Regions from separate parts of the Streptosporangium sp. 'caverna' genome, predicted to be linked through region 2. Evidence: riboswitches for the same ligand, from Rfam matches in the RefSeq annotation. Region 2 holds a riboswitch; each other region holds the start of a gene.
The links. A riboswitch is a leader RNA that binds a small molecule or an ion and turns the genes downstream of it on or off. The one in region 2 is predicted to bind thiamine pyrophosphate.

Region 1 (9,817 bases), 4.3 Mb from region 2:
CTGGCCGGCTGCCTGCCGGGGGTCGCCCAGATGCCGTTTTTCATGGTGATGTACCAGGTCTTCATCTCTTCGACGATCGCCGGGAACGCCAACGCGCTCCTCACCCATGGATTGTTCGGGGTGCCGCTGGGACAGCAGTTCGCGAGCACGGTGGCCGGGTTCGGATTGCTCAGCGGGCCGACGCTGGTCTTCGCCGGACTCTTTCTGATGCTGCTCGTTGTGGCATTTATCACATCACAGCGCATACGGCGGACGATGAGCGACGAGGTCCAGCCGGAGTTCCTGCGCGGGGTCATGCCGCTGATGCCGTTCGGGACGGTGCTGGCCGCGGCCGTGCTTCCGCTGGCGGCGGGGATCTATCTGCTCGTCACCACCTCGTGGGCGGCCGGTGAGCGGGCCTTCCTGCACCGTCCGGCGCTCGCCGGGCACTGACCCCGTTCCGCCCCGGCCGACACCGACCGGGCCCGGAGCGCTCTCCACTCGGTCCGGCGGCTCACCGGGCACCGGCCCGGGTGGCACTTTGCCGGGTGCTGATCTGCGAGCTCCTGTCCTGTCTCACCACACCGTGAGGCAGGACAGGAGCTAACCGCATTCCCGCAGGGCGGGCTCGGCGACGGAGACCTGGCCGTTGCCCACCTGGCCATTACTGACAGTGCTGACAGCGGTAACCACCGCCCACACCGTGGTGGTCTCGCCCTCGTGCCTGACCCCCCATTGGGAAGCCACATACTCGACGATGCCGAGGCCCCGTCCCCCCAGAGAGGAGAGCGTGGGGCGGCCTGCCCGAGGTTCGGTGGCAGCGCCACCGTCACTCACCGCAACCTCGACGTGTTCTTCGGCCCAGCGCCACGCCACTCTGATCTGCCCCGACGGCAGTGGGTGCGCGTGACGAAGCGCATTGCTCAACAGTTCGCTGACCACGAGCACCGCATCATCGATCGCGGTTTCGTAAACGCCCCATTCCTGCAGGTCAGAGGAGAGGCGTTGACGTGCGACAGCGACGCTGGACGGTGCATACGGCAACAACACGACGCTCGACGCACTCACCTCCCCGTATCCCTGTTCCCCCTAAGGAACACACCCCTGTACGACCGAAATGCCCCGTTAGATGGTCTTAGAAACCGGGTGTCAATTACAGCTTGTGCACATTCGACAATAGATCAGCTCTTCCGTGACCGACTCGTTACCGCATCGGCGTGTCGGTTAGGTAAGGGGGCCGGGCGTGTCGGCAATGCTCAAGGCCAGCCGCATTCGAGTGCCACCGGTGGGACGCGGGTGCGCCGACACCTCGCCGCCCTGGGCGCGTGCCAGGCTCCGCACGATGTAGAGGCCGAGGCCGACCCCGCCGAACCGGCGGCGATCACCGCTGTCCCCCTGGACGAAGCGTTCGAAGACGTGCTCCCGGCTGGCCTGGGCGATCCCGACGCCCTCGTCGTCGACGACCAGCACCACCTGATCGCCGTCCACCCAGGCCTCGACCCTGATCAGACCGCCGTCCGGTGAATACTTGAACGCGTTCTCCAGGAGCTGGCCCAGCAGGATGTCGGTGGCGAACGCGTCGCCGGAGACCAGAGGCAGGTCCTCGGGGACGTTCACCTCGATCCGATGCAGCTCGGGCAGGACCGGCAGGCCCAGCGTGGCGGCCCGGACCAGCTCGCCGAGGTCGAAGCCCTCGATCCTGAGCGTCAGCTCACCGGCTCCGGCCCGGGAGCCCAGCAGCAGGTGGTCCATGAGCTGGCTGAGGGAACGCGCCCGTTCGGCGATGGTGTGCACGGCGGAACGGCGCTCGGCGTCGGTCATGCTGTCCCAGCGCGCGTCGAGCGTGCTGGCGAAGCCGCGGACCACGGTGATCGGAGTGCGCAGCTCGTGACTGGTGGTGGCCAGGAAGAGGTCCTTGGCCTCCTCCAGCTCCTTGCTCCGGGTGATGTCGCGGAAGTCGACCACGATCTCTCCCGTCTCCACGATCTCCGCGCAGAGCACGTCCAGCCAGGTGCCCGAGGGAAGCTGGAGGGTGAGCTTGTCGCCCGGCTCCGGCAGCTGGAACGGCGGCGGCCAGCCGATCACCTCGGCCGCGTGGAAGCCGGTCAGCTCGGTGGCCGCGGGGTTCCACTGGACGACCCGGCCCAGACCGTCGAGGACCGCGATGCCGTCGGCGCTGGCGTCGAACACCGCCCGTTCGTGGGCGCGCTGCCGTTCGGCCTCCTGGTAGGCCATGGCGTTGCCGACGGCGATCCCGGCATGCCCGGCGAGCAGCTCCAGCAGCTCCAGCTCCAGATGGCCGACCTTGCGCTTGGCGAACAGCGCGTACAGCGCGCCGTACGGCCGGCCGCCCATCGCGGCGAGGCCGAGCGCGATGGTGTGCAGGCCGGGCAGCCGCGACCAGATCAGCTCGTCCAGCCGGCCCTGGTCGCCGGTCTCCAGCAGCACGGTCCTGCCGCCGCGCAGCAGCTTGCCGACCAGGCTGGTACGGAGGTCGGCGGTGGAGCCGTGCAGCGATTCGGGGAGTTTGTGGCGGGCCACGAGACGGAGCCGGTCGCCCTCGATGCGGACGAACCCGCCCGCGTCGGCTCCGGTCAGCTCGGTGAGGCTGGCCGCGATCCGGTCGAGCACGGCGGGCAGCTCCCGCTCCGCGTTGATGTCGGCGACCACGTCGGCGAGCCTCCGGACGAGCTGTGCCCGGCGGGAGGTCCGGTCGTCGGCGGTCTCGTCGTCCTGGGCCAGGTGGTAGACGCTGACATAGCCGAGCAGGTCGCCGGTCTCCGAGCGCAGCGCGCTGGTGTCCACCCGCACGTCGAACAGGCTGCCGTCCCGGTGGAACCGCTTGGTCCGCAACGACACCTGACCGCCGGTGCGGACGCGCTCGAGAACCGCGTTGTGCTCGGCCACCAGCTCTTCGGGGACCACCGGCGCGCGGCGGCCGAGCATCTCCCCGGCCGACCAGCCGAACAGGCGTTCCGCGGCGGGATTCCATGTGAGAACGGTCTCGTCCCGGTCAAGGGCGACGATCGCGTTGGGAGCACCGGCGACGATCGCATGGGGAGCACCGGCAACGGCCACATGGCCGATGCCACCGTCACTTCCGGCCCCGTCGTACCCCACGTATCCATAGTGCCGCTTCCACCAGCCTGATCTTGGCACTTTCGCCCCGCACGTGTCGCCACTCGCCGGGGCGATCCGTCCGATACGCTGCGGTCACCACACACCTGGATACGAAAGGGTGGGGCCATGTCATCCGGCGACATCGATGCATTGCTACGGGTGACCTCGCCCAACTACATCGGGACGAGCCATCCGGACATCGCGTTCGGCACTCTCGACGGCCCGGTGGGACGCCTCACCCTCGCCGTGACGAACCGGGGCGTGGTGGCATGCAGCTACGAGGACGAGAACATCGTCTTCGAGCGGGTCAGCAGGGAGGTCGGCACGTTCATCGGGCCGGACGCGCGGCGTCTCGACCCGGTCCGCCGGGAGCTGGACGCCTACTTCTCCGGCCGGCTGCGCGCCTTCACGACAACGATCGACCTACGGCTGGCCACGCAGTTCGCCAGGACCGTGCTGCAGATGATGCTCGCGGTGTCGTACGGGACGGTGACCACCTACCGCGAGATCGCCGAGCGGATCGGCAGGCCCCGGGCGCTGCGCGCGGTCGGAAACGCGCTGGGCAGCAACCCCGTGTGCGTGATCGTGCCCTGTCACCGGGTGGTCGAGAGCGAGGTCGTCCTCGGCGGCTACGCGGGAGGCCCGGCCGTCAAGGAACGGCTGCTGCGCATCGAGGCCAACGGCGCAGGCCACGCACCCGGCGGCTCGTAGGCCGCCGAGCATCCGGAAGTCCGGCGACGGCACCGGAGGCACGCCGAAGCCACGAGGCCCCGGGCTCGCCAAAAGCCCGGGGATCGCGGAGGGACGCCGGAGTGCGCCGAACCCACGGGGTCCGGAACCACCCCGGCGCCCGGAGGGTCAGGAGCGGCGCCGGAGCAGGCCGATGCCCAGGGTGAGCAGGCCCGCGACGAGGAACGCGCCGATCGACGCGCTCATCCACGGCTGAGGAGTGAACCCGATGGCTCCCCTGACGCCGTCCCAGATCTGCGCCCACCACGACACCGCCGAGGGCGCGGCGAGCAGCCACCAGGTGACGAAGCCGAGCACCCACGGGATCACCATGAGCCAGCGCGAGGGGGCGTTCTCCGAGGTGTTCCAGTCTCTGCCGCGACCGAGCAGGAAGTAGTCGACCACCAGCACTCCGAGCATCGGCACGAACACCGCGCCGATGATGCTGAGGAACGCGCTGTAGGAGTTGACGTCGATGACGAGGGCGATGCCCGTGGTCAGCACGCCGATGATCACGGAGAAGATCCGGCGGTCCACCCGTGGCATCAGGTTCTGCAGCGACATCGCCGTGGAGTAGACGTTCGCGAACGACTGGTCGGTCTCGCGCAGCACCAGGATGCCGAAGAACAGCGCGCCGAGCGGGGCCGCCACGAACGGGGCGAACACGGCGGTCGGCTGCTCCAGCACCAGGTTGTGCCCGGCGAGCGCCACCGCGTAGACGCCGACGGCCAGGCAGGCGACCTGGGCGATGGTGTAGCCGCCGACGACGCCGATGAAGGCCCCGCGGCTGGAGCGCGAGTGCCGGGCGTAGTCCGCCGCGACCGGCACCCACGACACCGACAGGGCGACCACGAAGTCCACGGCCGGCGCGAAGGCGTCCCAGGAGCCGCCGGTCTGGACGGGGGTGTCACGGAAGAAGACCACCGCGAACCACGCCATCGAGATGATCACGCCGACCGTGACGAAACGCCGGATCAGCCGGATGGCTCCCAGGGGGTAGATGGTCAGCGCCGTCGTCAGGACCCCGGCCACGATCGCCCAGACCGCGTAGGGGACCGACGATCCGAAGATCGCTTGTGCGCCCATCGCGACGACCCACAGCTCGAACGCGCCCCATCCGATCATCTGGATGATGTTCAGCACGGTGGGGACGTAGGAGAGTTTCGCGCCGAACAGCCCGCGCAGCAGCACCATGGCGGGCTGGCCGGTCTGCGCTCCCGGCACCGCGGCGAGGCCGACCATCGCGGTGCCGATCAGGCTGCCGACGAGGGCCGCGACCAGCGCCGCGGTGAAGGTGAGCGGGTTTTCGTCGAGCAGGGGATTGATCAGGAACAGCGCGAAGGAGAACCCGAGCAGGCTGACACCCAGATTGGCCCAGAACGCGCCCTGATCGAGCGCGCCGAGGGTCTTGGGGGGTGCCTCGTCGAGGGTGAGAGGGGCCTCGGCCGCGCTGTGATCAACGATGGCAGGCGTCATTAACGCTCCCTACGCCGGCATTACCCGGACAGGTTCATGCGGTCGGCAGCAGCTGTAGCTGCCCTCTCAGCCTGGTTGCCCCAAGCTCCCGCGTCGGTTGGTGCGCAAAGCCGGGATCATCCCAGCTCGCGCCCTCATGATGCCCTATGTGTCCGTGTTCAGCCAGCGCCGGGCTGAAGCGCCCATCCCACGGTACGAATTCGTGGGCGCACGGCCGCGTAAGCGGCGAGACCGTGCGCCCACGGCCGTACTGCAGGCATTCGGTCTCCGGACGAGTGGTTCCGCACCGGGCCCGAACGCGAACACCACCGGGCCCCCGCATCACGCGAGGACCCGGTGGTGAGGCGAAACGGTTCTTAGACGAGGCAGCCGAGAATCTGGGGCACGGTCGCGCCGGTGATGTCGGAGCTGATGTCAAGGGCGGTGCCGAGGGGCATCAGCCTGGCGCCGACCAGGCTGAGGAACGGCCCGGTGGCGGCCTTGACGTTCGCGCACAGGTCCGCCTGCGCGGCGGCGGGAGCGGAATCCGCCTTGGCCTCACTGGAGACCGCAGGAGCCGAGTCCGCCTTGGCCTCACTGGAAACCTCGGGAGCGGAATCCGCCTTGGCCTCATTGGAAACCGCAGGAGCCGAGTCCATCGGGGCCTCGCTGGAGACCGCAGGAGCCGAGTCCGCCGGGGCCTCGCTGGAAACCGCAGGAGCGGAGTCCGCCGGGGCCTCGCTGGAAACCGCAGGAGCGGAGTCCGCCTTGGCCTCACTGGAAACCGCAGGAGCCGAGTCCGCCGGGGCCTCGTTGGAGACCTCGGGAGCGGGGTCCATCGGGGCCTCGTTGGAGACCGCAGGAGCCGAGTCCATCGGGGCCTCACTGGAAACCGCAGGAGCCGAGTCCATCGGGGCCTCGTTGGAGACCTCGGGAGCGGGGTCCATCGGGGCGGCGTTGGAGGCCTCGGGTGCGGGGTCCGTCGTGGCGGCGTTGGAGATCGCAGGAGTGCCGAGCACGGCCAGGCCGAAAGCGGCGATCGCGGCGGTACCGACGGCAATATTCCGAAGACGAAGCATAAGAGTCCCTTTCAATGACAGCGGCGTCTTTGGACGCCCGGACGGATTGTTCTCCGCCCATTGCCATTGAAAACCCGAGTAAAGAAATGAATTGAAGATAATTTATTAAGTCCACCTAATATTTATGCCCAAATGCATTGATGTCGATCCGCCCTCAGGGAAGTCGATGGGGATCATCCGCGACGAAAATTTGCCGCGAGAGCGCATATGGGCAGCTCAGAGCCATGATCACAGGAAGACAAGGGGAGTTTACGACAACTTCCCCACTCTTCACGAATGGGCGCCAAAAGGCCACGAATGTCGGTCGGCGCCTCGAATTTCCGGGGTGGGACCGAATCTTCATGCTACGAAACGATCGTCTTACGGATTAAGCAACAATGATTCCGTGAAACGTGACGGAATGAAGAAAAATGAGATATCGACGCTATTTCAGGGGCTTCTGTATTGAGCGAGCCCATCGCGGCCGGTGCCGCGAGCGCAGGGACCGAAGGGGACGGAAGCTCGGGCGAGGCGCGGCTTCTGCCACCCCGTCCCGTCTCGGTCGTGCGGTGACCACCGTCGAAACCGCTCCTCCAGGTCTGGAGGCCTGCTCTCTCCAGACCTGGAGGGACCTCTGGAGACTGATCGCGGGATCCACCGGCGACCGGTACCGCGAGGGCCGCGCACACCCCCGCCCCGGATGACGCCTCCCGGTGTGCTCACACCGGCCGGGGCGGATCGGCCCGGGATCCGGGGGATGAAGGACGGCCCCGGCGTTCTTACCGGCTCTCAGGCCACGAACGGGTCTCCACCGTTCTCGCCGATCATGGGACGGCCCGCGAGGTCCCAGGACTGCATGCCGCCACCGACGTTGATCGCATCCCAGCCGACATGGTTCAGCCAGGCGGCGGCGTTCGCGGAACGACCGCCGAGGCGGCAGATCACGTATACGGGCGCGTCCTTGGGCACCTCTCCGGCCCGGGCCTGCAGCTCGCCCAGCGGGATGTGGACGGCGGTGGGCGCGTGGCCCGCTCGCCACTCGTCGATCTCGCGTACGTCGAGCAGGAACGCATCATCCGGCACGGCCTGCACTTCGATTTCAGGAACACTCATGAACCCATTGTCCCAAGTCCTTCACCGAATGTGTCCCAAAGCCGCTCGGAGGCTCAGGGAACGCCCCAGAAGGCGAGCTCGTGGGCCATCCCTCGCGCTCGGCCCTCACATGGTGCTCACGACGTAGGGTCGAGCGATGACGACGATCGCGGAGGAAGTGCTCCTCCTCGCCTACAGCGAGGCGGAGGGCAGGCAACTGATCGGCTCCTCGGAGCTGGACGCCGCACTTGGCGGCGCCATACTGGCGGAGCTGGCGATCCACGACCGGATCGACCTCGCGGGCAAGCAGGTCACCGTCCGCGATGCGACCCCCCTCGGGGACGAGGAGCTCGACGCGGCACTGGCCAGGATCGCCGGGGAGCCGAGGGAGCGCAAGCCCGAGTGGTGGGTCCAGAAGTTCCATTCGACCAAGCTTCGCAAGCGCCTGCTCTCCCGCCTGGCAGAGCGGGGCGTGCTGCGCGAGGAGCAGCGCAAGATCCTTGGGATCTTCCCTTCCACCCGCTACCCGGAGCGGGATCCGAGCATTGAGCGGGGAATCCGCGAGCGCGTCCAGAGCGTGCTGTCCGGGACCGATCCCGACGAGCGGATCGCTGTGCTGGTCGCCGTACTGCATGCGGCCAAGATCGACCGCAAGGCGTTTCCCGACGCGAGCGGGGATCGCATCCGGGAGATCACCGAGGGCGAGTGGGCCGGCGAGGCGGTCGCCAAGACCATCGCGTCGATCAACGCCGCGATCATGGTGGCCGTGATGAGCGGAGCCATCGCCGGCGCCTCCTCGGCGGGCGCCTCCGGCCAGTAGCGTCTCCGCCGGTCGAACCGCTACGACCGCCGCAGAGACGCGGGCCTTTCTCCCGACGTGAAGCCGGGGAGAAAGGCCCGCGCTTGGTGCGGCGGGAGGCGTCTCCGGTGTTCACGCCGGAGACACGGGGTCATTTCGGGAGGACGTCCTTGGGAACGGGCTTGTCCTCGGCCAGGGCCCTGAACATGCGAAGGGCCTTGTCCGTGTCCCATTTGACGACGGCCTGGCCGTTGATGGTGGGCAGCGAGCCGACGGGAACGACCGTGGTGACCGGGTTGCCGCCCATGGCGAGACCGAGGGAGAGCAGGTTGAAGGCGCCGCTCTCCTCGCCGATGGTCACGGAGTCGGCGGCGCTCAGCGCGAGCGGGACGGAGGTGAAGGGGTTGATCAGGACCCCCGGGCTCGCGGCCTTCTTCACCACCGCGGAGAAGAACTGGCGCTGGCGCTTGGTCCGATCGAAGTCGGGGATGGCGCCGGTGGCACGGGTGCGGACGAATCCGAGGGCCGTTCCGCCGTCCATCACCTGCAGGCCCTTCTTCAGGTTGATCCCGGCCTTGGGGTCCTTGATGGCCTGCGGGACGTTGATCTCCACCCCGCCGATGGCGTCCACGATGCCCACGAAGCCGCCGAAGCCGATCTCCATATAGTGGTCCACCCGCAGGCCGGTGACCTGTTCCACGGTCTTGGCGAGCAGCTTGGGCCCGCCGTCCTGGAAGGCGTAGGCCGCGTTGAGCTTGTCGCTGCCGTGGCCGTCGATCGGCACGTAGGAGTCACGCGGAAGGCTGACCAGGGTCGGGCGGTCGTCGTTGTCCGGGATGTGCAGCAGCATCATCGTGTCGGTCCGGCGGCCGAGGGCCTTGCCGGTGGCGAGCTTCTTACGCTGGGCCTTGGTCAGGCCCGCACGGCTGTCGGAGCCGACCAGCAGCCAGTTGGTTCCGGCTGTGGCGGCGGGACGGCCTTCATAGTCGCTCAGGGCGGCGACGTGGACCAGCCTCGAATTAATCATGAAATATCCGCCGACGGCCAGCACCAGCAGCAGCACGAGCAGACCGACGAGAATCTGTACGGCCAGCCTGCCGGGACGCTTGGGCCGCCAGGAGCGGCTCGGGGTCCGGGGGCCGCCCTTCCCGCCGGAGCCCCCGCCGGAGACGGCCGGCGGGCCGCCCTGGAAGGCGGTGGCAGGCGCCTCGGCGGACGGCGACAGGGGCCTGACGGGGGTCGAGCCCGACCTGGCCTTGCCGTAGACCCGCGAGGATCCCCGGGGTCGCGCGTCGTCCGCCGGCGCTTCCCTTGCGGGCTCCGCAGGCGCGCCCGGCACCGGGTAGGCCGGCTGCCCGGCCGCTCGCGGCGGTATGGGCGCGGGCATGGGCGACCGCAGCTTACGGGTGCGATCGTCGTCTTCCGGCCAGTCAGCCACGTCGTGTTCCGCCACTTCTTGATCTCAGGGTGAGAACGTCATTATCGACGCTACGTCGTCGCTCCCGTGTGCGCAGATAGGTCTTAAAGGTTCTCCTGCGTAAAAGTACACAGAAGGGTACTTAGCCACCGGCAATGCGATCGTCGG
Region 2 (9,817 bases):
AGCCCTGCGACGACGGGCCAGCTCATCGGCGTGATGATCTTCTAAAGGGCTCTCGCTCGACTCCGCAGGTTCGCCGGGAAGATCTGCGAGGGAGCCCTCCACCTCCTGCCACACCCGGCCGAGCGCGATGCCGAAAACGCCCTGACCTCCCTGAAGGAGGTCGATGACCTCGTCGGGCGAGGTGCACTCGTAGACGCTCACCCCGTCGCTCATCAAAGTGATCTGGGCGAGGTGGTTGACGCCGCGGTCGCGCAGGTGCTGCACCGCGATGCGGATCTGCTGGAGGGAGACGCCGGTGTCGAGCAACCGTTTGACGACCTTGAGCACCAGGATGTCGCGGAAGCCGTACAGCCGTTGGGTACCCGAGCCGTGAGCGGCTCGGACGGTGGGCTCGACCAGTCCGGTGCGTGCCCAGTAATCCAGTTGCCGGTAGGTGATGCCGACCGCGGCACAGGCCGTCGCACCCTTGTATCCGAGGTCGGCGGGCACTTTCACCGGTTGCCCGTCGAACAGCAGACCTTCTTCACCCGCGCGCTGACGTGCCGATTGGCGCCGTTCCGGGTCATCCTGATCGGCGTTTCTATCCTCGCCGCTGCTGACCGCCACGCGGACCTCCGGCTTTCTCTCATCCCACGGCCTGATCTGGGGGTTTGCGCACGGCCGCAGGTTTCACTTGCACCGTAAGACTGGGGCCAAGCTCAGTCAACGACCCCACCCGGCGCGTCGTGAAGCGTAAATGCACCGAAATACCTACCCCGCGCGACCAAAGTCCTCGGGTGTGATCGTGTCAAGGAATTCCCTGAACTTCTCCACTTCGTCCTCCTGGTCGTCGGGGATGATCACCCCGGCTTCCCGGACCACCTCCTCGCTCGCGAAGATGCGTGCGCCGGTGCGCAGTGCCAAGGCGATCGAGTCCGAAGGACGGGCGCTCACCTCGACCCCGTTCGAGAACACGAGATCGGCAAAGAAGATCCCGTCACGCAGCGCGACGATGTTGACCGTGCTCAACCGGATCCCGAGTCCGTCGAGCACGTCACGGAAAAGGTCATGGGTGAGCGGGCGGGGTGGTGGCTCCTCAGCCTGGGCCATGGCGATCGCCGTGGCCTCCGTCATACCAATCCAGATCGGTAGATAGCGCTCCCCTTGCGCCTCCTTGAGCAGGACGATCGGCTGGTTGGAGGGCATCTCAACCCGAACGCCCACGACGTCCATCTGCAACACGGGCTGCTCCGTCTTCGCTGGATTCCGACCGGTTTGTTCAACGTAACACTCGTGGGGGTACGAGTGCCTGGTCAGGTTCTCACCGACCCAGGACCCCACGAACGCCCGAACGCAGAAGTGAGGCGTGCAATTCCAGCAGCAGACCCGTTATCTCCCTGGCCGTCTCGTCGGCCTGGTCGATGGCGCCCGGTCCGCGGCGGTGCAGCAGCGGGGCGACGGCCTGCTCCACGAGCCCGGCCTCGCGCTCGGCGGCGGCCTTGACGGCCCGTAGGTGACGTGCGTGCAGGCCGAAGGCCGCCAGGGCGCCGACGCTGCGGGCCACGGCCAGCGCCTCGGCGCTGTAGTAGCGGGCCACGGCGGCCAGCAGGCCGTAGTCCTCCAGCTCGGTGAGGGTCTCCTCGTCGAGCTCGGCGGCGGCGAGCAGCTCCTCGCGGCTGAGACGGACCTCGGGGGGCGCGTCGTCGGGGACGACCCGCGGTTTCGAGGCCGGCCGATCATCGCGGTCGGCCGCCTCGAGATGGTCCTTGATCACACGCAGTGGCAGGTAGCGGTCACGCTGCTCACTGAGGATGTAGCGCAGACGCTCGACGTCGGCGTAGGTGAACTTGCGGTAGCCCGAAGGACTGCGCTCCGGCTCGATCAGCCCCTCGCCCTCCAGGAAACGAATCTTGGAGATGCTGACGTCGGGGAACTCGCTCTGCAGGAGAGCGAGCACCTCCCCGATGCTCATGTGCGCACGAGCGGCCTGCGAGCTCATCATCCTCCAGCGGCGCCACGGGTGAGGAAGACCAGGCGGAACTTGCCGATCTGCACTTCGTCCCCGCCGTACAGGGGGACCTCCTCGATCCGCTCACGGTTGACATAGGTGCCGTTCAGGCTGCCGACGTCGCAGACGGTGAACACCCCGCCACCGTGCCGGCGGAACTCCACGTGACGGCGCGAGACGGTGACGTCGTCGAGGAAGATGTCGCTCGCGGGATGGCGGCCCACGGTGGTGAGGTCGCTGTCCAGAAGGAAGCGGCTGCCCGCGTTGGGACCGTGCCTGGCGACCAGCAGGGCGGTGCCCGGAGGCAGCCGATCCACGTCCTGTCGGTCGGCAAGAGGCGCCTCTCCGATCTCCGGCTCGTAGGTCTCGATCCTGGAGAGGGAAATGGTCGACGTGCTGACTTCGGGTGCTTCGACCCTACTCAGCGGCGACCCGCAGTGTGAACAGAAACGGGCATCCTCAGGGTTGGCATGACCGCACTGCGTGCAGTAGACGCTCGGCATCGATCGGCTCGGCCTCCTACCGCGAAGACGCGGCAACGGTGCTCAGGATGCGCGCCTCGCTTCTTCGCTTCTCAAGTATTTGTTCAGACTGCGAATGTCGCAACCTACAGTGATGAGAGTCGAAGGTCAAGGCTGACGCTGGACCGCGGGTTCGGTCGGTGACAAAGTTACAGCCGGTACTGCCTCCGGTCCATGCCGCCGCGCTGGATTCGCTGTGTTTACCGTCTCTTCCGCGTGTTGATGTGTGTCTCCGCATCCGTGTGGTTCCGCTGTGCTCACCGTGCGTGTCGTACGCGCCGTTCGCTGCGTGCGTGTTGCCGTGTGCGCGCCGTGCGCGCCAGGTTCGCTGTGTTCGCCGTGTTCATCGGGTGACCGGGATCGGACGAGTGCCCCTCAGCCGCCGGCGGCCTCCTCCACCACCCGCGCCCAGTGCTCGATCATGACCTGCGCGGAGTCGACGTCGAACCCCTCGGCCCACAGGTGGGTGACGGCCTCGGCCGGGTCGGGCAGCACCAGGGCCCAGCTCCCGTCCTCGGCGACGACCCGCACCCCGTCAGTGGTGTCGATGCGGTAGTGCTCGGCGGCCTCGATGACCGAGCGCATCACCGCGCCCTTGGCCGCCCACGGGGTCGGCACCGTCCGGCGCAGCAGCTTGGCCTCGGGGATCCTGGCGTCGATCTGGCTGAGCGACAGCCGGGTCCTGGCCACCAGGCCGAGCAGGCGCAGGAACACCGCCAGGCCGTCCACCGTGGGCCCGAACTCGGGCACGATGAAACCACCCCGCCCATCGGCCGCGAAGACCATCTCCGGCCTTCTGGCGGCCGCGGTGAGCGCGTCGATCGCGGTGGAGGTCCACTCCGCCTGCACCCCGTGGAACCGGCAGACCTGCTCGGCCACCCGGGTGGTGGTGACCGGCAGCGCCACCCGGCCGCCGCGCCGCTCGGCCGCGACCAGGTCCAGCACCACCAGCAGGGCCCGCTCCTCGCTGATCAGCTGGCCCATCTCGTCCACGAGGGCGACCCGCTCCCCCACGGGGTCGAACCGCACCCCGAAGGCCGCCCTGGAGGAGCTGACGAGCTCCGCGAGGCGCTGGAGGTCGCGGCGGCGCTCGGCGAAGGTCTCGGTGGGCGAGGCGTCGTCCAGCCGGTTGTTGACGGTGAGCACGTCCACCCCGACCCTGCCGAGGAGGCTGGGCAGCACCAGCGAGGAGGTGCCGCCCGCGCAGTCGACCACGACCTTCATGTCGGCGTCGCGGACCCCGGTGATGTCCACGCAGCGCAGCAGCTCGTGGGTGTAGTCCTCCACGGCCCTCGCGGGGAAGCTGAGCTCGGCGATCTCGCCGGGGAAGGCCCGGCGGAACTCCTGGCGGGCGAAGACCCGGTCCAGCTTGCGCTGGGCCGCCGGGGACAGGTCGGCGCCGTTCTCGTCCATGAAGACGATGTCCACGCTCTGGGGGTCGCCGGGGGTGGTGCGCAGCGCGATGCCGCCGACGGCCTTCTCCCTGGCGGTGTGGAAGCGGGCGACGGGAAGCGCGGCGGCCTCCAGGTCGAGCACGTTGATCGCGCTGGCGTTCAGGGCGCTGATCACGGCCCGCTTGAACGCCCGCGCGGCGCGGGAGGAGTCTCGGGAGGTGATGACCGAGGCGCCCTTCTTCAGGGTGGTGGCGTAGGCGCTGGCCAGCCGGACGCACAGCTCGGGGGTGATCTCCACGTTGACCAGCCCGGACACCCCTCGCGGGCCGAACAGGTTGCGCTGGCCCCTCGGCTCCCAGATGACGCTGTTGTTGATCACCGCCCCGGCCTCGATGGTCTTGAAAGGATAGATTTTGACGCCGGAGGAGATGTACGCCTCGGCCTCGATGATGCACTCGTCGCCGACGACGGCGCCCTCCTCGACCCGGGCGCCGGTCATCAGGTCGGTGTTCTTGCCGATGACGCAGCCGCGCAGGTGGGCGCTCGGCCCCACGTAGACGTTGTCGTGAACGGCCGCGCGATGCAGGAAGGCCCCCTCGCGGACCACGGCGTTGCTGCCCAGCACGGAGTATTCGCGCAGCTCGGCCCCTGCCTCGACCTTGGCGTAGTCGCCGATGTAGAGGGGGCCCTTGAGGATGGCGTCGGCGTCCACCGAGGCGCCCTCGGCCACCCAGATGCCCGGGGAGACCTCGAAGGCGTCGATGTCCACCTTGACGCGGCCCGAGAGCACGTCGGCCTGGGCCTTGAGATAGCTCTCGTGGGTGCCGACGTCCTCCCAGTAGCCCTCGGCGACGTAGCCGTACAGGGGGGCGCCGCGCTCCAGCAGCTTCGGGAACACGTCGCCCGACCAGTCGACGGACTCGCCGGCGGCGATCTCGTCGAGGACCTCCGGCTCCATCACGTAGATACCGGTGTTGACGGTGTCGGAGAAGACCTGGCCCCAGGTGGGCTTCTCCAGGAAGCGCTCCACCCGGCCCTGGTCGTCCACGATGACGATGCCGAACTCCAGCGGGTTGGGGACGCGCTTGAGCCCGATGGTGACCATCGCGCCGTTCTCACGGTGGAACCTGACCATGTCGGTCAGGTCGATGTCGGTCAGCGCGTCGCCGGAGATGACCAGGAAGCGCTCGTCACGGAGCTTGTCCGCGGCGTTCTTGACGCTGCCGGCGGTGCCGAGCGGCGTGTCCTCGGTGGCGTAGTACAGGCTCATGCCGAGCTCGTCGCCGTCGCCGAAGTAGTTACGGACCAGGGCGGCCAGAAACTGCACGGTCACCACGGTCTCGGTGAACCCGTGCCGTTTCAGCAGCCGCAGCACATGCTCCATGATCGGCCGGTTGATCACAGGTAATAAAGGTTTGGGCTGGTTCGCGGTCATCGGCCGGAGCCGAGTTCCCTCTCCGCCCGCCATCACAACGGCCTTCACAGATCACCTCTTAAGGCGTTTGGCCTCGCTCATGAGCTGACGCACCTGTACCCAATACAGCACCCCCGACCACCAGTACAGACCTGTTCCCCAGATCGCGAGCGACCAGCCGACGAATTGGGCCGGATCTGCGTACCAGGCGTCGTAGCGGGCGAGGAAGAGCAGTGGGAAGGCGTAGAGCAGGTTGGCGGTGGCCGCCTTGCCGAGGAAGTGCACCGGCAGTGCCGGGCCGTACCCGAGGCGGCGCAGGATGAGGGGAATGCCCAGCAGCATGACGTCCCGCAGCGGGATCGCCAGCGCGAGCCACCAGGGGATGATCCCGCGCATGGCCAGGCCGAACAGCGTGGCCAGGATGTAGAGCCGGTCGGCCAGCGGATCGAGCAGGCGGCCGAGCCTGCTGGTCTGGTTCCAGGCCCGTGCGATCTTGCCGTCGAGCCAGTCGGAGAATCCCGCCAGCATCAGCAACGCGACGGCCCAGCCATCGGCCTTCGGGCCCAGTACCAGCCAGAGGAAGACCGGTACGCCGAGAAGCCTCGCCAAGCTCAACGCGTTGGGAACCGTCCAAATTCGATCTTCGGCTCCCGATGCTTCCGGATTCACCGATATGTCTCCCTCCCCGTACCTGATGGTGAGACTACTGCGTCGGCTGCGACCGGGGGGATGGCGGGCGCACAGGTGAGCGTCTATGGTTTTGATCAACCAACGCGGGAGCCCGGAGGACCGGGCTGAGAGGACGGCTACTGCAGCCGCCGACCGCCAGAACCTGCTCCGGGTAATGCCGGCGAAGGGAGTTTGCGCGATGACTTCCGCGCGTATTTCCAGCTTCAAGATCTATCAGGGTGACCTGCGCGTCCCCATGCGCGAGGTGCGCCTGACCAACGGGGAGACGGTCACGCTGTACGACACCTCGGGCCCCTACACCGACCCCTCTCACGCCGTCGACATCACCCGCGGCCTGCCGCGCCTGCGTGAGGACTGGATCCTGGAACGGGGCGACACGGCCCGGTACGGCGGCCGCCCGGGCACGCCGGGCGACGACGGCTACCGGGACCGGGGCGCCTGGGCCCGCGACCTCCGTTCCCTCGACGCGGTCTTCACCGGTGACGGCGACCGGCCGCTGCGGGCGGCGGGCGCGCCGGTGACCCAGCTCGCCTACGCCCGGCGCGGCCGCGTCAGCCGGGAGATGGAGTTCGTCGCGGTCCGCGAGGGCGTGAGCGCGGAGTTCGTCCGTGCCGAGGTGGCCGCCGGACGGGCGATCATCCCGGCCAACGTCAACCACCCGGAGAGCGAGCCGATGATCATCGGCCGCAACTTCCTGGTGAAGATCAACGCCAACATCGGCAACTCCGCCGTGGCCTCCACCATCGAGGAGGAGGTGGACAAGATGACGTGGGCGACCCGGTGGGGCGCCGACACCGTGATGGACCTGTCCACCGGACGCAACATCCACACCACCCGCGAGTGGATCATTCGCAACTCCCCGGTGCCGATCGGGACCGTCCCGCTCTACCAGGCGCTGGAGAAGGCCGGAGGCGACGCGGCCGGCCTGTCGTGGGAGATCTACCGCGACACCCTGATCGAGCAGTGCGAGCAGGGCGTGGACTACTTCACCGTCCACGCGGGGGTGCGCCTGGCCCACGTGCCGCTGACCGCGCGGCGCAGGACCGGCATCGTCTCCCGGGGAGGCTCGATCATGGCGGCCTGGTGCCTCGCCCATCACCGTGAGAGCTTCCTCTACGAACACTTCGCCGACATCTGCGAGATCCTGGCCCGGTACGACGTGGCGTTCTCGCTGGGCGACGGCCTGCGCCCCGGGTCGATCTCCGACGCCAATGACGAGGCCCAGTTCGCCGAGCTCCGGACGCTGGGCGAGCTGACGAAGATCGCTCACGCGCACGACGTCCAGGTGATGGTCGAGGGGCCGGGCCACGTCCCCATGAACAAGATCAAGGAGAACGTGGACCTGCAGCGCGAGCTCTGCGACGACGCCCCGTTCTACACCCTCGGCCCGCTGACGACCGACATCGCTCCCGGTTACGACCACATCACCTCGGCCATCGGCGCGGCGATGATCGGCTGGTACGGCACGGCCATGCTCTGCTACGTCACGCCCAAGGAACACCTGGGACTGCCGAACAAGGACGACGTGAAGACCGGCGTGATCACCTACAAGATCGCGGCGCACGCGGCCGACCTCGCCAAGGGCCATCCGGGAGCGCAGGCCTGGGACGACGCCCTGTCCGACGCCCGGTTCGAGTTTCGCTGGGAGGACCAGTTCGACCTCTCCCTGGATCCCGGGACCGCCCGGTCCTTCCACGACGAGACGCTGCCCGCCGCCCCCGCCAAGACCGCCCACTTCTGCTCGATGTGCGGCCCGAAGTTCTGCTCCATGAAGATCAGCCATGACGTGCGCAGGTTCGCCGAGGAACGCGGTCTGACCGACGCCGAGGCCCTGGAGGCCGGGATGAGAGAGAAGTCCGAGGAGTTCTCCCGTGAGGGCGGCCGGGTCTATCTGCCCGTCGAGAACCTCTGAGGACGCCTGACGAGGCGCGGGGGCGGGCGGCCGTGCCGTCCGCCCCCGCGCACCCTCTACCCTTCACATCATGACCAATGACACCACGCTCTTCCTGGGCCAGTGGCTGCGCTCCCCGGGGACCGTCGGAGCGGTGGCGCCAAGCTCGCGACGGCTGGCGGAGGCGGTGACGGCACCGGTCCCGCACCGGGGCGACCCCGTGATCGTCGAGCTCGGCCCCGGCACGGGCGCCTTCACGGCCGAGATCCAGCGCCGGCTGGGCGGCCGGGGGCACCACCTGGCCGTCGAGATCAACCCGAGGCTGGCCGAGTTCCTCGCCGCCCGGAACCCGAAGGTTGACGTCGTGGTCGACGACGCGGTACGGCTGCCGCAGCTGCTCCAGGAGCGCGGCCTCGGCAAGGCCGACGTGATCGTGAGCGGGCTCCCCTGGGCGGCGTTCTCCTCAGAGACGCAGACCAACCTGCTGAACGCCGTCATCGCGATCATGGGTCCCCACACGGCCTTCACCACTTTCGCCTACAGCTTCGCCAAGCGCCTGCCGCCCGCGCGGCGCTTCAAGAAGCGCCTGTCCGACACCTTCGAAGAGGTCGTCCTGGGCCGGACCGTGTGGGGCAACGTGCCGCCGGCCTTCGTCTATCACGCGCGCAGGCCTCACGGGCACGCGGGCGCTTCGGCCTGATCGGCCCCGCGAGACGGTAGAGCTTGATCGAACTTCGTTCTACGATTGCGCCCGCAATCAGAATGGAGTTGATCACGGTGGATTTCACCCTTCCCGAGAGCGCGCTCGCCGTCCAGCGCGGCGTCGCCGACATCTGCGCGCGCTACGACCTGGACTACTGGCAGCGGTGCGAGAACGAGAAGCGCTGGCCGGAGGAGGTCTGGGCGGAGCTGGCCAAGGGAGGCTGGCTCGGCCTGGCCGTGCCCGAGGAGTACGGCGGAGGCGGGCAGGGTCTCCTGGAGCTGGCCGTGGCCACCGAGACCCTGTCCGCGTCCGGCTCGGCCGGCGGCTCGGCGTTCACCTACGTGCTCACCCCCGGTTTCGGCGCCCTGACCCTGGCCAGGCACGGCAGCCCCCGGCAGCGCGGCGAGCTGCTGCCCAAGCTCGCCACCGGCGAGCTGGAGACCTGCTTCGCCCTGACCGAGCCGGACGCCGGATCCAACGCCCTGGGCATCTCCACCTTCGCCCGCCGCGACGGCGAGGAGTTCGTGGTCAAGGGTCAGAAGGTCTGGATCACCGGCGTGCAGCGCGCCACCTGGATGCTCCTGGTCACCCGGACCATCCCGGCCGCCGAGGCCAAGCCCCGCAGCAACGGCCTGACGGTCCTGCTGGTGAACGTCCCCGAGGCGGTCGCCGCCGGGCGGCTCACCTTCCAGCCGATCCCGAAGATGGGCGCCAACACCACCCCGTCCAACATGGTCTTCATCGACGACCTGCGGGTGCCCGCGGCGAACGTGGTGGGCGAGGTCGACCAGGGCGCGCGAGTGCTGTGGGACATCCTCAATCCCGAACGGATCCTGCTGGCCGCCTCCGCGCTGGGCGGCGCCGAGGTCGCCTTGAGAGTGGCCGTGCAGTACGCCAAGGAGCGCGAGGTCTTCGGCCGCCCGATCGGCGCCAACCAGGCCATCGCCTTCCCGCTCGCCCAGGTCAAGGCCAAGATCGAGCTGGCCAGGCTGATGCTCTACAAGGCGGCGTGGCTGTTCGACCGGCAGCGGCCGTGCGGCACCGAGGCCAACATCGCCAAGCTGACCGCCTCCCAGGCGGCCTGGGAGGCGGCCGACCACGCGTTCCAGACCTACGGCGGCATGGCCTACTCCCTGGAGTATCCGGTCGCCCGCCTGCTGGCCGACGCCCGCATCGGCAGGGTCGCCCCCGTCACCGAGGAACTCCTGCTGAACCAT
Region 3 (9,817 bases), 4.5 Mb from region 2:
TCTTCGGCATGACCTTGTACGAAGCAAATCCCGAGGTGATTGAGAACACCCTGTCCTCGTTGCCGTCCGAGGTGCGGACGATGCTTGAGGAACAGGGACCCCGGGATTTTGCCGCCCATTCCGAACGCGTCCACGGCACACCTACGCCTCACCGCAGCGCCCCGCTCAAACCCTCTCAGAGGTGAACTTAGGGAGTTCGCATCCTCTCAGGGGCCACCCAAGCCAGGCCATGCAGCTCGGGTCGGCGTGCTCATCGTTGTCCTCGGGCGAGGGGCACCATCCCGGATCTGCCGGACCCGAGGATCTGCCGCCCGCGGCACCGAGAACATGCTTGTTCTTGATGTCCGCAGCGCCCTGAACTATCTGGACGAAATGGAGAGCATCGTGCGTATCGGATTCACGCTTCCGCAGCTGGGAGCTCTGGCACACTACCCGCGAGAGGTCACGCGCTTCGCCCGGCAGGCCGAGCAACTGGGCGCGGACAGCCTGTGGGTGGGTGACCGGCTGCTGGCTCCGGTGAACCCGACCGTGGGCTACGGAAGCGACGGCACCATCCCCCGCGCTTTCCACGCGCGCCTGGATCCTTTTGTTCTCCTGTCGATCGCGGCTGTCTCCACCGAACATGTCCAGATCGGCACGAATGTCCTCAACGCCCCCTGGTATCCCCCGGCCGTGCTGGCCCGCTCGCTGACCAGTATCGACCTGGTCAGCGGCGGACGGCTCATCCCGGGCCTGGGGGTGGGATGGTCACCGGAGGAATACCTTGCCGTCGGCGTCCCCATGGCGCAGCGAGGGGCGCGCCTGGATGAATGCCTCGATGCTCTGGAGGCCTACTGGTCGGACAATCCCGTCGAGTACCACGGCGCATACTGGACCATCCCGGCGACCTATACCGATCTCAAGCCCGCCCAGCACCCCCGTCCGCCGATCTACCTGGGGGGATACTCCCCGGCAGCGATGCGCCGGGCCGCCCGGCGGGCCGATGGCTGGCTGCCGGTCGTGCGGCCGGGCTCCGCGGCATGGGAGTTCTCCCCCGCCGCCGTCAACGACCCCGTCGACCGGCTCAGGAACATGGCGACGGAGCAAGGCCGGGACCCCTCCCAGCTCGATCTCATCCTTCGCGTCTACCCGACGGCGGAGGGCACCGTCGATCAGGTTGTCGACGCCATCACCGGGGCGGAACAGCACACCCCCGTAGAGCACGCGTTCGTCGACCTGATGGAAATCGCCGAAGACGTCGATCACGCACTCGAGATCGTCAACCAGGTCCTGGAACGGTCACGCAACACGTGACCGGCCGCGCCACGGACACTCGTCCCGCTGCTTGGTGTTGAAGCCCCAGCGGCGCATGGCCGTACGGAGTCCGAGGTCGTCTGGCTCACCTAGGACACTCGGCTGCCCCCGACAGGTAGACGCCCCATGGAATCAGCCGGACATGCCGATGAGCGTGTGTCGATCTCTCCATCTCCCTGCGACGACCACGAAGACGCGATGCGGAGATTCCCTCTACGGGTGGAGCTCTAGACCGACGTGGTGATGAGCTTGTCGGTGACCCATCGGGCGACGTCGGCGGGGTAGGGAGCTGACAGCCCGAGGACGATGTGCCGGAAACCGGTGGCGGTCGCCTCGCCGATCGCGTCCCGGGTGATGCCGGGCTGGTCGTAGGAGACCGGCAGGTGGATCGAGCGGGTGATCGAGGCGGGGTCGCGGCCGATCTCGGTGCAGTAGCGGTCCAGCAGTGCGCTGCGGCCGATGGCGTCGTCGATGTCGCCGCCGGGGATGTTCCACAGGTCGGCGTGCTCGGCGACCACGCGGAGCACGGGGGCCGAGCGTCCGCCGATGAGGATCGGCGGGTGGGGGCGCTGGACGGGTTTGGGATTGCAGAACGCTCCGGTGAGCTGGACGTAGGTGCCATTGAAATCGAACGGTTCGGTCTCGGTCCACAGCCGCCGGATGATCGTGCACGCCTCGGCGAGGCTCCCCACGGCGTGGGCGGAGTCGTGGAAGGGCAGGCCGTGTGCCTCATACTCGCGCCGGGCCAGAGGGTGGCCGGGTCGTGAGCCCGCGCCGATGCCGAAGTCGAGCCGTCCACCGGAGACGATGTCGACGGTCGCGGCGATCTTGGCCAGCATCGCGGGCGGCCGGAAGCGGTTGCTGGTCACGAGCAGACCGAGACGCAGTCGCTGGGTCTGTGCCGCGAGGGCCGAGAGCAGCGTCCAGCCTTCGTGGGTCGGTCCGCTCGGGTCGCCGCCGATCGGCATGAGGTGATCGAACAGCCACGCGTGCTCGATCTCCGGGATGGTGTCCGCCTCGCGCCAGACCCGCAGGATGTCGCGGTAGTCGACCTGCGATGGGGCGGTCATGATCCCGAAACGAGGCCGGGGTGTTTGCGGCATGGGCGGTCGGTCCTTTCAACATGGGTGGGACATGCTCCGGTTCGGAAGCAGGCAGGGGCTCGAGCCTTTGAAGACCTTCCCTTGCGACACGCCAGGCGGCAGGGGCGCGCAAGTCACTGCCCGCCTGCCCTTGCGACGCGTCAGGCGGCAGACGTGTCAGGCGGCGGGGGGTGCGCAGGCTACTTGCCGCCTGGTGACCGACGTGATGAGCGATCAGCGACGTCGCCGCGCCGCGTCAAGCAGGGCGGGCGGCGTGTCGAACTTCTCGTGTGCGGCGAGGTCGACGCCCGGCGCGACGATCGTGTCGATCTCGTCGAGCACGTCGGCGGAGAGCACGGTGTCCGCGGCGGCGAGCTGCGAATGCAGGTGGTCCATGGTGCGGGGACCGATGATCGCGCTGGTCACGGCGGGGTGCGCGGTGACGAAGCCGAGCGCGAGCTGGATCATCGTCAGACCGGCCTCGTCGGCGACCTTCGCCAGCCGCTCGACGGCGTCGAGCCTGGCCCGGTTGGAGGGGATGGCGGTGTCGAAGCGCTGCGGCATGAGCGTCGAGCGGCTGGTGGTGATCGCCCGGCCCTCGCGGACCGCGCCCGACAGCCAGCCCGAGGCCAGCGGGCTCCACGCCAGCACGCCGAGTCCGTACTGCTCGGTCACGGGCAGGACGTGGGTCTCGATCCCGCGCTGCAGGATCGAGTAGCTGGGCTGTTCGGTGACGTACCGGCTCAGGTGGTGTTCCCGGGCGGCCCACTCGGCCTGCACGATGCGGTACGCGGGGAACGTCGAGGAGCCGAAGTAGCGGATCTTTCCCGCGCGCCGCAGGTCGGTCAGGGCCGACAGCGTCTCCTCGTCGCCGGTGCTCGGATCCCACCGGTGGATCTGGTAGAGATCGACATGGTCGACGCCCAGACGGCGCAGGCTGTTGTCCAACGCGGTGACCAACCAGCGGCGCGAGGCGCCCTGATGGTTGCGCCCGTCGCCCATCGGCATGCTCGCCTTCGTGGCCAGCACGATGTCGTCGCGGCGGCCGGCGATGGCCTTGCCGACCATCTCCTCCGACTCGCCCTGGCTGTACATGTCGGCGGTGTCGATGAGGTTGATTCCCCCCTCCAGGGCGGCGTCGACCATGGCGGTGACCTCGTCCTGGGTGGTGTGTCCCAGACCGCCGAAGTTCATCGCGCCGAGCACGAGTGTGCTGACCTGCACACCGGTGCGGCCCAAGGTGCGGTACTGCATGGCTGTTCCCCCTGAGAGGTGTTAGGTGCGTGGCTTGGTTCCGGCCCACTTGCTCTGACATCCTGAACAAACGGATCGTTGTTCCGCTAAACGACAAGCGGAACCGTGTTCCGCTAATAAATATACGGAACGCTGTTCCGTTTGCCAAGTGGAGTGACGCGCAGTGGCCGACATCGACGGTGGATCAGGGGCATCAGCCCCGCGGAAGCGGGCCGACGCCCGGCGTAACGAGGAGACGCTGCTGGGCGTGGCCGCCGCGGCTTTCATCACTTCCGGCGTCGACGTGCCCGTACGCGACATCGCCGCCAAGGCCGGCGTGGGCGTGGGCACGATCTACCGCCACTTCCCGACGCGAGCCGATCTCATCGTCGCCGTCTACCGGCACCAGGTCGAGGCATGCGCCGAGGCCGGTCCGGCACTGCTGGCGAGCAGCAGCACACCGCACACCGCCCTGGCGCTGTGGATCGACCTCTTCGTCGACTTCCTGGTCACCAAGCACGGCCTCGCCGAGGCGTTGCAGTCCGACGATGCCGCCTTCGAGACTCTGCACGCCTATTTCCTCGACCGCCTCGTCCCCGTGTGCGACCAACTGCTCGACGCCGCCGCCGCGGCGGGCGAGATCTCCCCCGGCATGGAGGCCTACCAACTGCTGCGCGGCGTCGGCAATCTCTGCATCGGCGCGGGCAGCAACCCCCGCTACGACGCGCGTCGCATGGTCGGGCTCCTCATCACAGGACTGCGCCTCCGCTAGGGAGCGCCGGCCGCGGGTTCCTCACGGGGCAGCGTCCGGCGGATGAGCGGGCTGTTACCCTTGTTCGCGACGCGGGGTGCCCCGGAATGTCCGGGGCTGAGAGCACACCCGTCGAACCTGATCTAGTTCGAACTAGCGAAGGGACGTCATGTTCTGCGACGACGTCTGGGCACGTTCCGCCACACTGCTGCAAGCCATCCATCAGCACCCCTTCAATACCGCACTCGGCGAGGGCACACTCGACCGCCGGCGGTTCGCCTTCTACATCGTGCAGGACGCCAGATACCTCGAGGCGTTCTCCAAGGCGCTCGCCACCGCCTCGGTGCGGGCCGGCGATTCCCAGGAGGCCGCGTTCTGGTCGCGCAGCGCGCACGCCGCGCTGGACGCCGAGCGGACCCTGCACGAGGGCTACATCGAGGAGTACGGCCTGACCGCCGCCGATCTCTCCGGCATCCGGACCTCGCCCACCTGCCTCGGCTACTCCTCCTTTCTGCAGGCCACCGCGCTCGCCGCGCCGTACCCGGTGCTCGTGGCCGCCGTTCTGCCGTGTTTCTGGGTCTACCAGGATGTGGGTGCGGCGCTTCTGAAGCAGACCGGCGACGTCACCGACCACCCCTACCGGGCATGGATCTCCACCTATGCCGATCCGGACTTCGCCAAGTCGGTCGAGCAGGCCAAAGAGATCGCCGACCGGCTGGCGGCCGCGGCGGACGACGCGACCCGCGCGGCCATGACCGAGGCGTTCGTCCAGGCCACAGAGTACGAGTGGATGTTCTGGGACAGCGCGTGGCACCGGGAGGCGTGGCCCACGGCGCAGTGGCTGCCCGGCGACTGACACCGGCCGAACTCGGCCGAGTAGGCCTTCACCGCCTCGAGGAACTCCTTGGGTGCCAGATCTCCATGATCTGGCACCCAAGGAGTTCGCACTTCGGCGGGCAGGTGTCGCGCCGTGACCACCTTGGACCGCTGATCGGCGAATACCAGCAGGTCGCGTAAGGTCGCCGAGTTTGTGACACCCATGGGGCCCGGCCCTGCCCGCGAGGTGCTCGTGGTCCGGGCATGGCGGGCAGGGCCGAGCCCTCGGTGCGGTGACGGATCAGCCGGTGATGCTGGCCTCTCCGGTCTCGAGGTGGCCGGTGAACCGCTGCGACCAGGCTTCGTCGCAGTCGGCCGTGACGGTCACGTCGTACCAGCCGTCACTGACCTTCAGCGGGCTCACCGCCCACGACTCCTCGCCGTGCGCGCCGACCTTCACGGTCTGCGGCCTGCCCGAGATGTAGTTGTTGTGCGTGATCGTGAACCTCACGCGCGAGTTCCCGCGGTTGCGCAGCGACAGCTTCAGCTTCGGTTCCCCGGTCGCCCTGCCCTCGTAGTAGGTCGCCTCGACGACGAGGTCCTTGCCGGCGGTGGCGAGGTCACCGACGAACCGGCGCAGGAACCGGTTCGGCCCGGTGACGGTGAGGTCGTACGCGGTGTCGCCGGCGGAGACGCCCACGGCGCCGGTTCCGGACGCCGTCGCCCGGGCCGCGACGGTGTACTGGCCCGGGAACGTGGCCGGGTACTGCGCCAGGGCCGGGGACCCGGCCCGGTTGTTGTACACGGCGAAGTGGCTCGCCTTGGTCACGAACGGGGCCACGTTGCTGAACGTCAGGTTCGCCACGACGCCGGACGGCCCGCCGGTGAACCTGGTCAGGTTGGCGTTCGGCTGGTACGGCAGCGGGCGGGCCCGCTTGGTCCCCGCCTCCTGGGTCGGCATCGTGTTGTCACCCGGCAGCGGGGTGTACCGGACCTCCGGGATGAGCTCCCCGGTGTCCGGAAGGTGAGGCAGGCCGTAGACCGGCTTGGTGAAGTCGAAGGCGCCCGTCAGGTCGCCGCAGACCTTGCGCCGCCAGTCGCTGATGTTGGGCGAGATGGCCGGCGTGCCGTTCGCGGTCGTCCACTTCTCGATGAACTGGATGACCGAGGTGTGGTCGGAGACCTCCGAGGTCACCCAGCCGCCGCGCGTCCAGGGCGAGACGAGGATGAGCGGTACGCGGAAGCCGAGCCCGACCGGGAGAGGAGCGACGACACCGTACTGACCCATGGTGCCGGAGACGAACTCGTCCTCCTCGCCCGGCGCCGGCATGGGCGGCGGGACGTGGTCGAACTGGCCGTCGTTCTCGTCGTAGTTGATGATCACCAGCGTCGAGTTGAACACGTCCGGGTCGGCGTTGAGGGCCTCCAGGAGGCCGCGGAGGAAGTACGCGCCGTTGCTCGGGGCCGTGACCGGGTGCTCGGAGAAGAACTGGTTGTTCACGACCCAGCTCACCTGCGGCAGCGTGCCGTTGAGCACGTCGGCGCGGATCGCGGCGTTGAGGTTGTCGGCGTTGCCCGACAGCCCGGTGACCGGCTCGGGGACGTTCTTCACGCCGTTGTCGTAGTAGACGTCGCCCGGAGCGGCCGTCCCGCCCTGGGTGGGGTCGAGCTTGGCGAAGGTGTTGAAGTACTCCAGGCCGTTGTCGCCGTAGTCGTCGGCGCACTGGTAGACCCGCCAGTCGACGCCCGCCGCCTGGAGCGTCTCGGCGTAGGACTCCCAGGGCAGGAACTTGCCGCGCTCGTCGCCGCCGTCGTTGGCGGTGAAGCTGCCGTGCTTCTTGTTCGCGTTGATCGTTCCGCCCCACAGGTAGGTGCGGTTCGGCCCGGTCGCGCTGAGCACGGAGCAGTGGTACGCGTCGCCGACCGTGTAGGCGTCGGCGAGGGCGTGGTGGAACGGCAGGTCGCGACGGTCCAGATAACCCAGCGTGGTCGGGCCGCCCTTGGCGAAGTACCAGCCGTTCATCAGCCCGCCGTACCAGGCGCCGTGCTGGTCGGTCCAGCCGTGACCGGTGCCGCCGTAGTTGGCGGCGCCGAGCTCGGCGCTCGGCGGCGTCGCCCCACTCCAGGTCTTCGCCCCGCTCAGCCGCCAGGGGTACTGCGTGGCTGCCCCGACCGTCGGCGTCACCGGCTGCTCCCAGACGGTCGTGCCACCCGGGAGCAGGATGGTCGAGCGGTCACCGAACCCGCGCACCCCCTTGAGGGTGCCGAAGTAGTGATCAAAGCTCCGGTTCTCCTGCATGACCACGACGACATGCTTGATGTCACGGATGTCTCCGTGCGTATGACCGTGTTCGTGGCCGTGCCCATGTTCATGATCGTGCTCATGCTCATGGCCGTGCTCATGGCCGGACGAGGCAGCGGCAGCGCTCGTGCTGGGCAACGCGGCGCCGACGGCGGCCGCTCCGGTGATGGCGGCGGCGGTGCCGAGGAAATTTCTGCGGGACAGTTCAGACACGGCTCAAGACCTCCGAGTGCGGGGACGTGCCAGGAGACGCTAGCCCCGCGACCTTGCTCCCAAGCGACGGGAAACCGAAGCCGGAATTGCCGGTTGGGGCCGTCTGTATAGCGCCGTATAGCGCCGCATAACCCCGAGTACAGCCAGGGGAGCGAACGACGGCGGACCTCAGCGGACAGCACGTCTCCGGGCCGGCGCCTCACTGCCGGCCGATGCCTCCACGGCAGTCGCCGCCCCTCTTCGTCGACCTCGCGTACACGTGCTCGCTCCGCTGCCAAAGACCGCCCGGCCGTGACGCTCCCACCGGCCCGCCGACCGGATGGCACGCCACTCCACGGCGGGACTAACATCGCCTGGCACGGCCCTAGACTTGCGTCATTCGTTGTCTTGGATAGTTCGTGTTTATGAAGGTAGGTCTGGCGCGATGACCGCACCCAAGGCTCCGACCACAGCCGAGGAGCTACGCGGGGCGGGTCTGCGGGTGACGGCCGCCCGCGTCGCACTGCTCGAGACCGTCCGGGACGGTGATCACCTCGGCGTCGAGGCGCTCGCCTCCGGGGTGCGCGATCGCGTGGGCCATATCTCCCTTCAAGCCGTGTACGAGGCCCTCCACGCGCTCACCGCGGCGGGACTCGTACGCCGCATCGAACCGGCCGGCAGCTCGGCCCGGTTCGAGGGACGCGTCGGGGACAACCATCACCACATCGTGTGCCGGTCGTGCGGTGCCGTCGTCGACGTCGACTGCGCGGTCGGCGAGGCGCCCTGCCTGACCACGTCCGACGACCACGGGTTCTCGATCGAAGAGGCCGAGGTCATCTACTGGGGCCTGTGCCCCGCCTGTTCCACCACTCGCAGTTCCTGAGCACCATGATCCCCTTGATCCAGAAGGATTTCCATGTCTGAGAACCATGATGCAATCGTCGTAGACGCGAAGGCGGAGGACGGAGGCGGCTGCCCGGTCGCGCACGAGCGCGTCCCGCACCCGACCCAGGGTGGCGGAAACCGCCAGTGGTGGCCGGAGCGGCTCAACCTGAAGATCCTCGCCAAGAACCCCGCCGTGGCCAACCCCCTCGGCGAGGAGTTCGACTACGCCGAGGCGTTCAACTCCCTCGACCTCGCGGCCGTGAAGCGGGACATCGCGGAGGTGCTGACGACCTCGCAGGACTGGTGGCCGGCCGACTTCGGCAACTACGGCCCGCTCATGGTCCGGATGGCATGGCACAGCGCGGGCACCTACCGCATCAGTGACGGCCGTGGCGGCGCCGGGGCCGGCCAGCAGCGCTTCGCCCCCCTCAACAGCTGGCCGGACAACGGAAACCTGGACAAGGCCCGCCGCCTGCTGTGGCCGGTCAAGAAGAAGTACGGCCAGAAGCTCTCGTGGGCCGACCTCATGATCCTCACCGGCAACGTCGCCCTGGAGTCGATGGGTTTCAAGACCTTCGGCTACGCCGGCGGCCGTGCGGACGTCTGGGAGCCCGAGGAGGAGGTCTACTGGGGCCCCGAGTCCACCTGGCTCGACGACGAGCGCTACACCGGCGACCGTGAGCTCGAGAACCCCCTCGCCGCTGTCCAGATGGGCCTCATCTACGTCAACCCGGAGGGCCCGAACGGCAACCCGGACCCGCTCGGCTCGGCTCGCGACATCCGTGAGACGTTCCGCCGGATGGCGATGAACGACGAGGAGACGGTCGCCCTGATCGCGGGCGGTCACACCTTCGGCAAGACCCACGGCGCGGGCCCGGCGGACAGCGTCGGCGACGATCCCGAGGCCGCCTCGATCGAGCAGCAGGGCCTCGGCTGGAAGAACACCCACGGCACCGGCAAGGGCGGCGACACGATCACCAGCGGCCTCGAGGGCATCTGGACGAGCACCCCGGTGAAGTGGAGCAACGGCTTCTTCGAGAACCTCTTCGGCTACGAGTGGGAGCTGTTCCAGAGCCCCGCCGGCGCGAACCAGTGGCGGCCGAAGGACGGCGCCGGAGCGGGCACCGTGCCGGACGCCCACGACCCGTCGAAGCGCCACGCCCCGACGATGCTGACGGCCGACCTCGCGCTCCGCGTCGACCCGGTCTACGAGCAGATCTCGCGGCGCTTCTACGAGAACCCCGACGAGTTCGCGGACGCCTT

Region 1: it holds a riboswitch for thiamine pyrophosphate, as region 2 does, so the genes downstream of both, DKM19_RS47450 (cytosine permease) here and thiC (phosphomethylpyrimidine synthase ThiC) in region 2, are expected to answer to the same signal.
Region 3: it holds a riboswitch for thiamine pyrophosphate, as region 2 does, so the genes downstream of both, DKM19_RS36180 (TenA family protein) here and thiC (phosphomethylpyrimidine synthase ThiC) in region 2, are expected to answer to the same signal.

Annotation. Positions count from the first base shown of each region.
Region 1 covers NZ_CP029711.1:10,953,874-10,963,690, reverse strand. Annotated here, with positions in the region: gene DKM19_RS47470 (membrane protein insertase YidC) at 1-432, shown strand, start outside; gene DKM19_RS47465 (ATP-binding protein) at 583-1,047, opposite strand; gene DKM19_RS47460 (PAS domain S-box protein) at 1,204-3,099, opposite strand; gene DKM19_RS47455 (methylated-DNA--[protein]-cysteine S-methyltransferase) at 3,226-3,810, shown strand; gene DKM19_RS47450 (cytosine permease) at 3,958-5,304, opposite strand; TPP riboswitch at 5,295-5,406, opposite strand; gene DKM19_RS47445 (hypothetical protein) at 5,661-6,362, opposite strand; gene DKM19_RS47440 (rhodanese-like domain-containing protein) at 7,131-7,454, opposite strand; gene DKM19_RS47435 (GPP34 family phosphoprotein) at 7,591-8,253, shown strand; gene DKM19_RS47430 (LCP family protein) at 8,384-9,670, opposite strand.
Region 2 covers NZ_CP029711.1:3,949,999-3,959,815, reverse strand. Annotated here, with positions in the region: gene DKM19_RS17480 (MerR family transcriptional regulator) at 1-606, opposite strand, end outside; gene DKM19_RS17475 (bifunctional nuclease family protein) at 751-1,221, opposite strand; gene DKM19_RS17470 (MerR family transcriptional regulator) at 1,301-1,951, opposite strand; gene DKM19_RS17465 (FHA domain-containing protein) at 1,978-2,490, opposite strand; gene DKM19_RS17460 (mannose-1-phosphate guanyltransferase) at 2,884-5,385, opposite strand; gene DKM19_RS17455 (CDP-alcohol phosphatidyltransferase family protein) at 5,389-5,985, opposite strand; TPP riboswitch at 6,080-6,192, shown strand; gene thiC (phosphomethylpyrimidine synthase ThiC) at 6,185-7,918, shown strand; gene DKM19_RS17445 (class I SAM-dependent methyltransferase) at 7,989-8,597, shown strand; gene DKM19_RS17440 (acyl-CoA dehydrogenase family protein) at 8,675-9,817, shown strand, end outside.
Region 3 covers NZ_CP029711.1:8,400,775-8,410,591, forward strand. Annotated here, with positions in the region: gene DKM19_RS36155 (hemerythrin domain-containing protein) at 1-185, shown strand, start outside; gene DKM19_RS36160 (TIGR03619 family F420-dependent LLM class oxidoreductase) at 385-1,293, shown strand; gene DKM19_RS36165 (LLM class flavin-dependent oxidoreductase) at 1,521-2,363, opposite strand; gene DKM19_RS36170 (aldo/keto reductase) at 2,610-3,629, opposite strand; gene DKM19_RS36175 (TetR/AcrR family transcriptional regulator) at 3,793-4,380, shown strand; TPP riboswitch at 4,443-4,541, shown strand; gene DKM19_RS36180 (TenA family protein) at 4,529-5,215, shown strand; gene DKM19_RS36185 (phosphocholine-specific phospholipase C) at 5,477-7,690, opposite strand; gene DKM19_RS36190 (Fur family transcriptional regulator) at 8,115-8,552, shown strand; gene katG (catalase/peroxidase HPI) at 8,586-9,817, shown strand, end outside.